One region of the Cellulomonas sp. NPDC057328 genome, then DNA from elsewhere that is predicted to be linked to it. Evidence: riboswitches for the same ligand, from Rfam matches in the RefSeq annotation. Region 1 holds a riboswitch; the other holds the start of a gene.
What was found. A riboswitch is a leader RNA that binds a small molecule or an ion and turns the genes downstream of it on or off. The one in region 1 is predicted to bind thiamine pyrophosphate.
Positions count from the first base shown of each region.

Region 2: it holds a riboswitch for thiamine pyrophosphate, as region 1 does, so the genes downstream of both, ACFUMH_RS02455 (thiamine ABC transporter substrate binding subunit) here and ACFUMH_RS09975 (YkoF family thiamine/hydroxymethylpyrimidine-binding protein) in region 1, are expected to answer to the same signal.

Region 1 is NZ_JBHUZW010000044.1:17,054-21,556, forward strand. Features, by position in the region: gene ACFUMH_RS09965 (ABC transporter ATP-binding protein) at 1-1,060, opposite strand, end outside; gene ACFUMH_RS09970 (ECF transporter S component) at 1,057-1,812, opposite strand; gene ACFUMH_RS09975 (YkoF family thiamine/hydroxymethylpyrimidine-binding protein) at 1,809-2,555, opposite strand; TPP riboswitch at 2,710-2,805, opposite strand; gene ACFUMH_RS09980 (hypothetical protein) at 2,931-3,290, opposite strand; gene ACFUMH_RS09985 (CHAD domain-containing protein) at 3,376-4,314, opposite strand; gene ACFUMH_RS09990 (glutathione S-transferase family protein) at 4,311-4,503, opposite strand, start outside.
Region 2 is NZ_JBHUZW010000006.1:60,797-65,299, forward strand. Features, by position in the region: gene ACFUMH_RS02445 (SulP family inorganic anion transporter) at 1-1,436, shown strand, start outside; gene ACFUMH_RS02450 (DUF4235 domain-containing protein) at 1,580-1,834, opposite strand; TPP riboswitch at 1,993-2,115, shown strand; gene ACFUMH_RS02455 (thiamine ABC transporter substrate binding subunit) at 2,192-3,289, shown strand; gene ACFUMH_RS02460 (ABC transporter permease) at 3,300-4,503, shown strand, end outside.

The sequences.
Region 1 (4,503 bases):
CGACCCCGTCGGCGGGCAGCAGCCCGGCGAGCGCCAGCAGCAGCGAGCTCTTGCCCGACCCGTTGAGCCCGACGACGGCGGTCACCCGGCCGGCGCGCACGTCGAGCGAGACCCCGTCGACCGCGGTGCGGCCCCCGCGCCGGACACGGAGGTCGCGGGCGTGGAGGAGCACCGGGGACCCGGCCGGGGCGCGGGGGGACGACGGGGCCGGCAGGTCCCGCAGGTCGCGCACCCGCGCGGCGGCGAGCTCGGCCCACCAGGGCAGCCACGTGCCCAGCGCGGCGAGGTCGGGGGCCAGGTCGCCCAGCACGTCGCGGGTCGGACCGTCGGCGAGCACGCGGCCCGCCGCGCCGAGCACGACGACGCGGCCCGGCCCGGTGCGTGCACCGCCGGCGGCCCCGTCCGGGCCCTGCCCGCCCTGCTCGTCGAGCCGGTGCTCGACGAGCAGCGTGGCGCGCCCGGCCGCGGCGCGGCCCACCGCAGCGCCCACGGCGGCGGCGCCCGCGGGGTCCAGCAGCGCCGTGGGCTCGTCGAGCAGGAGCACCCGCGGACGCGCCGCCAGGACCGTCGCGAGCGCCACCCGCTGCCCCTCGCCGCCCGACAGCCCGGCCGTCCGGCGACCGTGCAGGTGCGCGGCCCCCACGGCGAGGAGCGCCGCGCGCACGCGGGGGCCGATCTCCTCCCGCGGGACGCCCCGGTGCTCCAGCCCCGAGGCCACCTCGTCCGCCACGGTCGGCAGGCACAGCTGCGCCCACGGGTCCTGCGTGAGCGTGCCGACGTCGCGGGCGACGCCGGCCGTCGTGGTCGTCGGCACGGCGGGCGCCCCGGGGGCGACCGGGGCGAGGACGCGGTGCCCGGCGACGCGCACGTCGCCCCACGTGGACGCGTCGACCTGCTGCGGCACGACGCCGGCGAGGGTGCGCAGCAGGGTGCTCTTGCCCGACCCGGACGTGCCCAGCACCAGCACCCGTTCGCCGGCGTCGACCCGCAGGTCCACGCCGGCGAGCACGTCGTCCCCGGCGTGCGGCCAGCGCACCCGCAGACCGGTCACCTCGATCACGCCGTCGCCCCGTCCACGCCGGCCTCGTCCACGCCGGGCCCGTCCGCGCCGGCACCGTCCGCGCCGGCACCGCGCGCCGCCCGCCGGGCACGCCGCTCGCGGCCCAGCGCCGTCTCGTCGAGCACACCGGTACGGGCGAGCGCGTCCCCGAGGACGCGCGCGAGCAGCCCGCACAGCACGACGCCGCTCACCACCTGCAGCCCGATGCGCAGCGCGAACAGGTCCTGCAGGTGCCAGCCGTACCGCACCGTGCCGAGCAGCGTGCTGGCGAGCCCGGCGCTGACGCCGCTCGCGACGAAGACCCACCACCCGTACCGCCGGTACCGGGTGAGCGTGAACGCCAGCTCGGCGCCGACGCCCTGCACGAGCCCGACGAGCAGCAGCATCGGCCCGACCGGCGAGGCGAGGAACGCGACCTCGACGAGCGCGGCCACCAGCTCGACGACCACCCCGACGCCGGGCTTGCGGACGATGTAGATCGCGAGGGGCGCGACGACCATCCACCCGCCGATGAGCACGTGCTGCGCCAGGTCGCCGAACGGCCCCATCGCGATCTGCAGCGCCGCCCACGCCTGCACCAGGGCCCAGTACAGGAACCCGAACACGACCGCGAGCACCGCCAGCAGCACCAGCTCGGAGAGCGTGAGCCCGCGCCGTGCCCGCACGTCGACGACCGGCGCGTCGGCGCTCCGGTCGGCGTCGACGCGGTCGGCGCCCGCGTCCGGCGCGACGTCGCGCCCGGCCGCGGTCACGGCGCCACCGCCGACGACGCGACGGACGGCGACCCGACGGACGGCGACCCGACGGACGGCGACCCGACGGACACGGTCACGTGCGTGACGACGTGCCGCACGTGCTCGCCGGTGCGCGCCCACGCCAGCGCGACCGTCCCGAGCACGTCGGCGAGGTCGCCGTCGAGCCGCGTGACGCAGTGCTCGGACGTGACGCGCACGCGCGTCCCCGCCTCGTCGACCGCCGCGAGCACGGCGTCGAGGTGCCCGCCCACGCCGAGCGGGTACAGAGCCCAGTGCGCGCTCGCGGGCACGCCCACGGGCGCCGGCGGGGCGAGGTCGACGGGGGCGAGGACGACGTCGTCGCCGAGGTCGCACGCGACCTCGCCGGGGCAGCCGCGTGACAGGTGGACGTGCGCCACGACGTGGCCGCCCTCGCGCGCGACCGCGGCGACGAGGTCGACGACGACCCGCAGGACGTCCGCCTCGGGGCCGCGCACGAGCGTCGACACGTCGTCGGTGACGACGTCGACGCCGGTGCGGTCGAGCACGGCCAGCGCACCGAGGAGCACGTCGGCGAAGTCGTCGCGGTGCGGGTGCACCGACACGCGGGCGCCCACCCCGAGGGCGGCGGCGCGCGCACGGGCCGCCGCGCCGTCGCCGGCGGGCGCGCGGAGCGGCGTCGCCGCGGGGGTCGGCGCGTCGGCGCCCGTCGGGTCGTGCGGGGCCGTCGCGGGCGGCGGGTTGGCGGTCGTGCGGGTCACGGGTCCTCCCGGGGTCGGGCCCCCGGGTGAGGACGCAGCCGGGGCAGGAGGACGCGACGCACCCCGGCACCCGTGCGCGTCCCGCCCCGGCGCGCAGCCGCGGGGGCGCGCGACGGGGACGAGGCGCGCCGCGGTCGCCGCGGCACGAGCCCTGCTCCCTACGCTGGTGCTGACCAGATCAGGTTCCACGGGTCAGCCGGTGGGACGACGGGCGTCCGGCCGGCACTCTCAGCGCTCCTGCGCTCCCCGGGGGCGTGTGGCGCCGACCCTAGCGCGGCCCGCGCCTGCGGCACCAGGGCGTCCGCGGTCCCGCGCCGTCCGCTGCACGGGTCGTCCGCGGAAGCCGCGGGGCCGGGCCCTGCCCGGCCCCACGGCTCAGTCGGTGATCGGCGTCAGCACGGCGATCCGCCAGGTCCCCGCGTCGTCGACGAGCTGGTAGATGAACCGCTCGGTCCGCTCGTCGCCGTAGCGCCAGGTCACGTCGGCCCAGACGCTGTGGCCGGTCTCCGCCACGACCCGCACGTCGGACGAGACGTCGTCGACCCCGTCGTACTGCTCCCACGCGCTCGTGAAGAACGCCTCGGTCTGCGACCGGTCGGCCACCGCCAGCGACTGGGCGGGGAACGCGATCAGCGCGGGCACCGCGTACAGCCCGGCGACCGCGCCGGCGTCGCGGGCGAGCAGCCCGCGCGCGTACTCGTCGAAGAACTGCTCCACCTCGGGGCGATCCGTCATGCCCTCCACGCTACGGGCGGGGCGTCGGACCGGCCTCCCGGGACGGGATCGCCGGTCCGCGCGAGGAGGACGGCGGTGTGTCGCCTCAGCCGAGCCAGCCGCGGCGCCGCCGGGCGCGGTCGATCGCCGTCACCGACTCGCGCTCCGCGGCGTCCGCGGCCGCCTCCGCCAGCCCGTGCAGGCGGCCCAGCGTGAAGGCGTTCTCGCCGTCGAGGTGGGCCTGCATCGCCATCCGGCGCAGGGAGGCCTGCCGCACGCGCGCGTCGTGGTGGTCGCCGAGCGCGGACTGCACGTCCTTCGCGCGACGTGCGGACCGGTGCGCGGCGCGGCCGACGGCGGACGCCGCCACCTCGCTCGCGTACCGGGCGCGGCGCGCGTCCTTGCGGGCCTCGTGCAGCGCGTGGTCGCGCGCGTCACCGGGTGGCAGGGCGAGGGCGCGCCCCACGGCCGCGTCGAAGCGGCGCCAGGCGCGGCGCGCCCGGCGGGGAAGGAAGCGGTCGGCCGGCTCGTCGGCGCGCGGACCGGCCGGGAGGTCCTCGGCGAGCGCGGCGAGCGCGGCCAGCGTGCGCCGGTGCGCCCCGGACGCCAGGTGCGTGCGCAGCGGGTCGAGCGCCGCGGTGCGGGCGGCGCGCCGGTCGTCGTCCACGCGCGTGCGGACCGGCCCGACGACGAGCTCGTCGGGCTCCCGCTCGAGGCCGCGCAGGAGGGCGTCGCGCTCGACCGCCGGGTCGCGCACGTCCCCGAGCAGCCGGCCCAGCGCCCGCAGGTCGTCCCGCAGGGGCTCGACGCGCTCGCGGTCCAGGACGGGCCGGAACACCCCGAGTGCGGTGCGCAGGCGCCGGGTCGCGACGCGCGCGTCGTGCACGGCGTCGTCGTCGCCCTGCTCGAGGCCGGGCCCGGCGGCGACGAGCGCCGCGACGGCGGCGGCCACGTAGGCGCGCACGTGCTCGCGGGCCGTGCCGTCGCGCGGCTCGGCGGAGGCGTGCGGCAGCGGCGTCGACGGCGCGTCCGACGTGCCGCTCATGCCGCGCCCTCCCCGTCGCCGTCCGCACCGTGCCCGGCCGCGACGCGCTCGTCGTCCCGCACGGGTCCGGGCGGCGTGCCGTCCCCGAACGGCCGGCCGCCCAGCGCCTCGCGACCGTGCGGGGTGAGCCAGCCGCCCACGAGCGGGCCGCGGGGCACGACGCCCGACGGGTTGATGTCCGTGTGGACC
Region 2 (4,503 bases), on a different contig from region 1:
CCGCGCGCCTGCGCACCGAGGTGCTCGCCGGGCTGGTCGTCGCGCTCGCGCTCATCCCCGAGGCGATCGCCTTCTCGATCATCGCCGGCGTGGACCCGCGCGTCGGGCTGTTCGCGTCGTTCACCATGGCGGTCACGATCGCGGTCGTCGGCGGGCGGCCGGCGATGATCTCCGCCGCGACGGGAGCCGTGGCGCTGGTCGTCGCGCCGGTGGTGCGCGACCACGGCCTCGACTACCTCCTGGCGACCGTGGTGCTCGCGGGCGTCCTCCAGGTCGTGCTCGGGCTCGCCGGCGTCGCGCGGCTCATGCGGTTCATCCCCCGCTCGGTGATGGTCGGCTTCGTCAACGCGCTGGCGATCCTCATCTTCACGTCGCAGCTGACGCACCTGGTCGACGTGCCGTGGGTCGTCTACCCGCTCGTCGCGGCGGGGATCGCGATCATGGTGCTGCTGCCGCGGTTCACCACGGTCGTCCCGGCGCCCCTGGTCGCCATCGTGCTGCTGACCGTCCTGGTCGTCGCGGCGGGCATCGCCGTGCCGACCGTCGGGGACGAGGGCGCGCTGCCGGAGAGCCTGCCGTCGCTCCTCGTCCCGGACGTGCCGTTCACGCTCGAGACGCTGCAGATCGTCCTCCCGTACGCGCTGGCGATGGCCGTGGTCGGGCTGCTCGAGTCGCTCATGACGGCGAAGCTCGTCGACGAGGTCACCGACACGCACTCCGACAAGACGCGCGAGGCATGGGGGCAGGGCGTCGCGAACGTCGTCACCGGGTTCTTCGGCGGCATGGGCGGCTGCGCGATGATCGGCCAGACGATGATCAACGTGAAGGTGTCGCGGGCGCGGACCCGCATCTCCACGTTCCTCGCGGGCGTCTTCCTGCTCGTGCTGTGCGTGGGCCTCGGCGACGTCGTCGCGATCATGCCGATGGCGGCGCTGGTCGCCGTGATGGTCATGGTGGCCGTCGGGACGTTCGACTGGCACTCGCTGCGCACGCTGCGCCGCATGCCGCTGTCCGAGACCGCGGTGATGGTCGCGACCGTCGCGGTGACCGTGGCGACGCACAACCTCGCGTACGGCGTGGGCGTCGGCGTGCTCGTCGCGACGGTGCTGTTCGCGCGGCGCGTCGCGCACCTGACGACGGTCACGCGGCTCGACGCGGCGGACGACGACGGGGAGCGCGTGTACGCCGTCGAGGGCGCGCTGTTCTTCGCGTCCTCCAACGACCTGGTGCACCGGTTCGACTACGCCGGCGACCCGGCGCGCGTCGTCGTCGACCTGTCCCGGGCGCACGTGTGGGACGCGTCCACGGTCGCGGCGCTCGACGCGATCCGGCAGCGCTACGCCGCCCGCGGCACGGAGGTCGAGTTCGTCGGCGTCAACGCCGACAGCGCGGCCCGCCTGGACCGCCTGGCGGGCCGCCTGGGCGCGGGCCACTGACGCACGCGCGCCCGCCGATCCCCCACCGGACGCGAGGTCGCGGGTTGCGTGCAAGGTCGCGGTTTCCAGCCCGCGACCTCACACCGAACCCGCGACCTCGCAGCGGACCCGCGATCTCACAGGGGCCGCGAGGGTGAGACCGGCTAGCGGGCGATGAGCTTGGCCGCGCCGCGGGTCGCCAGCACGCGCGACAGCGCGACCACCGCACCCGTGATGACGGCCGCCACGGCGACCTCGGAGAAGTTGATGTCGTCGTCGGTCGAGTCCGGTGCCGGCGGCTTGTGGCCCCGGGCCTTCTCCCAGCCGAGCTCGACGACCCTGTGCGCGACCCACGCCGCACCGAGCGTCACGCCCATCCCGACGAGCTTCGCCACCATCGACTTGTCGTTGTCGCCCAACGCGTCCTCCCAGGTCGTGCGCCGTGTTGCGGTGCTGGCACGACGCTAACGGGGTGCGGGGCACTCCGCAGTCCGGTGGGCGCCGGGCGCCGCTGCGGACCCGGGGGCCGGGCGTCGGACGCGTGTCCGACGACGTCGGTGCACGGGTCTAGGATCGCGGTGAACGACAGGGGAGCGTCGGGCGTCCGCGAGGACGCGCTGGACGCTGAGAGTGCGGACCACCGCAGACCCTCGAACCTGATCCGGGTGATACCGGCGTAGGGAGTCGGGCTAGCTCTTTCCCCGCCGGTCGTGCGTCCCCGCGGGTGCGTGCGTCGGCGTGGGACCCCTCCGCACGACGACGGAGGACACGACCACATGACCCCCCGCACCCGCACCGGTGCCCGCACCCTCGCCCTCGCCGGCGTCGCGTCCCTCGCGCTGAGCGCCTGCTCGGCGGTCGGCGGCGGCGCCGACGACGCGTCCGGCGACCCCAGCGGCAGCGCCGACGCCGGCACGGTCACGCTCGTCACGCACGAGTCGTTCGCGCTCGCCGAGGGCCTGCTCGAGCAGTTCGAGGAGGAGTCGGGCCTGACCGTCGAGGTGGTGCAGCAGGCCGACGCCGGCGCGCTCGCGAACCAGCTCGTGCTCACCAAGGACGCCCCGCTCGGCGACGTCGTCTACGGCCTCGACAACACGTTCGCGACGCGCGCGCTCGACGAGGGGGTCGTCGTCCCGGCCGACGTGACGGCACCCGCCGCCGAGGACGCCGCCGCCTACGCCGTCGAGGGCGACGACGAGGGTGCGCTGATCGCGGTGGACTACTCGGACGTCTGCCTCAACGTCGACACGACGTGGTTCGCGGCGCAGGGCGTCCCCGAGCCGACGACGCTCGAGAGCCTCCTCGACCCGGCGTACCGGGACCTGGTCGTCGTGCCGGACCCCGTGACGTCGTCGCCGGGCCTGGCCTTCCTGCTCGCCACCGTCGGCGCGTACGGCGAGGACGGCTGGACGGGGTACTGGGCGGGGCTGCGCGACAACGGGCTCAAGGTCGCGAGCGGCTGGGAGGAGGCCTACTACACCGACTTCACCGCCGGCGGCGGCGACGGGCCGCGCCCGGTCGTCCTGTCGTACGCGTCGTCCCCGCCGTTCACCGTCCCCGAGGGCGGCACGGAGCCGACGACCCGCGCGCTGCTCGACACGTGCTTCCGCCAGGTCGAGTACGCGGGCGTGCTCGCGGGCGCCGAGAACCCGGAGGGCGCGGCGCAGCTGATCGACTTCCTGCTCTCCGACGAGGTGCAGGCCGACATCCCGACGTCGATGTACGTGTACCCGGTGAGCTCGGCCGTGGAGCTGCCGGAGGAGTGGACGCGGTGGGCGCCGCTCGCCGAGGAGCCGTTCGAGGTCCCGGCCGCGGACATCGACGCGCACCGCGAGGAGTGGCTGACGCAGTGGTCCGACACGGTCGTGGGCTGACGACCCGGCCATGACGACGACGCTCGAGCGGGCCCGCCCCGCCGCCGCACCCCCCGGGGTCCGCGGCGGCGGGGTGCCGCTCGGGCGCGTCCTCGCGTGGGCGGCCGCGGTCGCGGCGCCGCTGCTGTTCCTCGGCGTGTTCTTCGCCTGGCCGGTCGCGGCGATCGTGGGGCGCGGGTTCGTCGCGGACGGCGTGCTCGACCTCGGCGGGTTCGCCGACGTGCTGTCCCGGCCGCGCACGTGGCGGATCGTCGGGCAGACGCTCACGCAGGCGACGCTCGGCACGCTCGGCGCGGTGCTGCTGGGCGTGCCGGGCGCGTACCTGCTGCACCGGTGCACGTTCCGCGGGCGCGGCGCGCTGCGCGCGTTCGTCACGGTCCCGTTCGTGCTGCCGACCGTCGTGGTGGGCGTCGCGTTCCGGTCGCTGCTCGTCGAGGGCGGCCTGCTCGGCGGGCTCGGGCTGGACGGCACGCGGACGGCGATCGTCCTCGCGCTCGTGTTCTTCAACTACGCCGTCGTCGTGCGCACGGTCGGCGGCCTGTGGGAGCGGCTGGACCCGCGCGCCGAGCAGGCCGCGCGGTCGCTGGGTGCGTCGCCGTGGCGCGCGTTCCGCACGGTGACGCTGCCCGCGCTCGCGCCGGCGATCGCGTCGGCGGCGTCGCTGACGTTCCTGTTCTGCGCGACGGCGTTCGGCACGGTGCTCGTGCTGGGCGGGCGGCAGTTCGGCACCGTCGAGACCGAGATCTGGGTGCAGACGACGCAGTTCCTCGACCTGCGCGCGGCGGCCGTGCTGTCGGTGCTCCAGCTCGTCGTCGTGGTCGGCGCGCTCGTGCTCGCCGGCCGGGCGCGGCGCCGCACCGAGCGCGCGCTCGCGCTCACCGAGCCCGTCGACGCGGCGCACCCCGTGCGGATGCGGGACCCGCTCGACGCCGTCGCGGTCGCCGTCACGGCGGTCACCGCGGTCGGCCTGCTGGCGCTGCCGCTCGTCAACCTCGTCGTCCGGTCGCTGCGCACGCCCGACGGCTGGGGGCTGGACAGCTACGCGCGGCTCGCGCAGCCGGCGGACGTGCTGCGCGTCAGCGCGCTCGAGGCCACCGTGACGTCGCTGCGGGTCGCCCTCGACGCGACCGTGCTCGCGCTCGTCGTCGGCGGGCTCGTCGCGCTCGTGGTGTCGCGGCGCCCGCGACGGCCGGCCGGGCGGCGCGCCGTGGCCG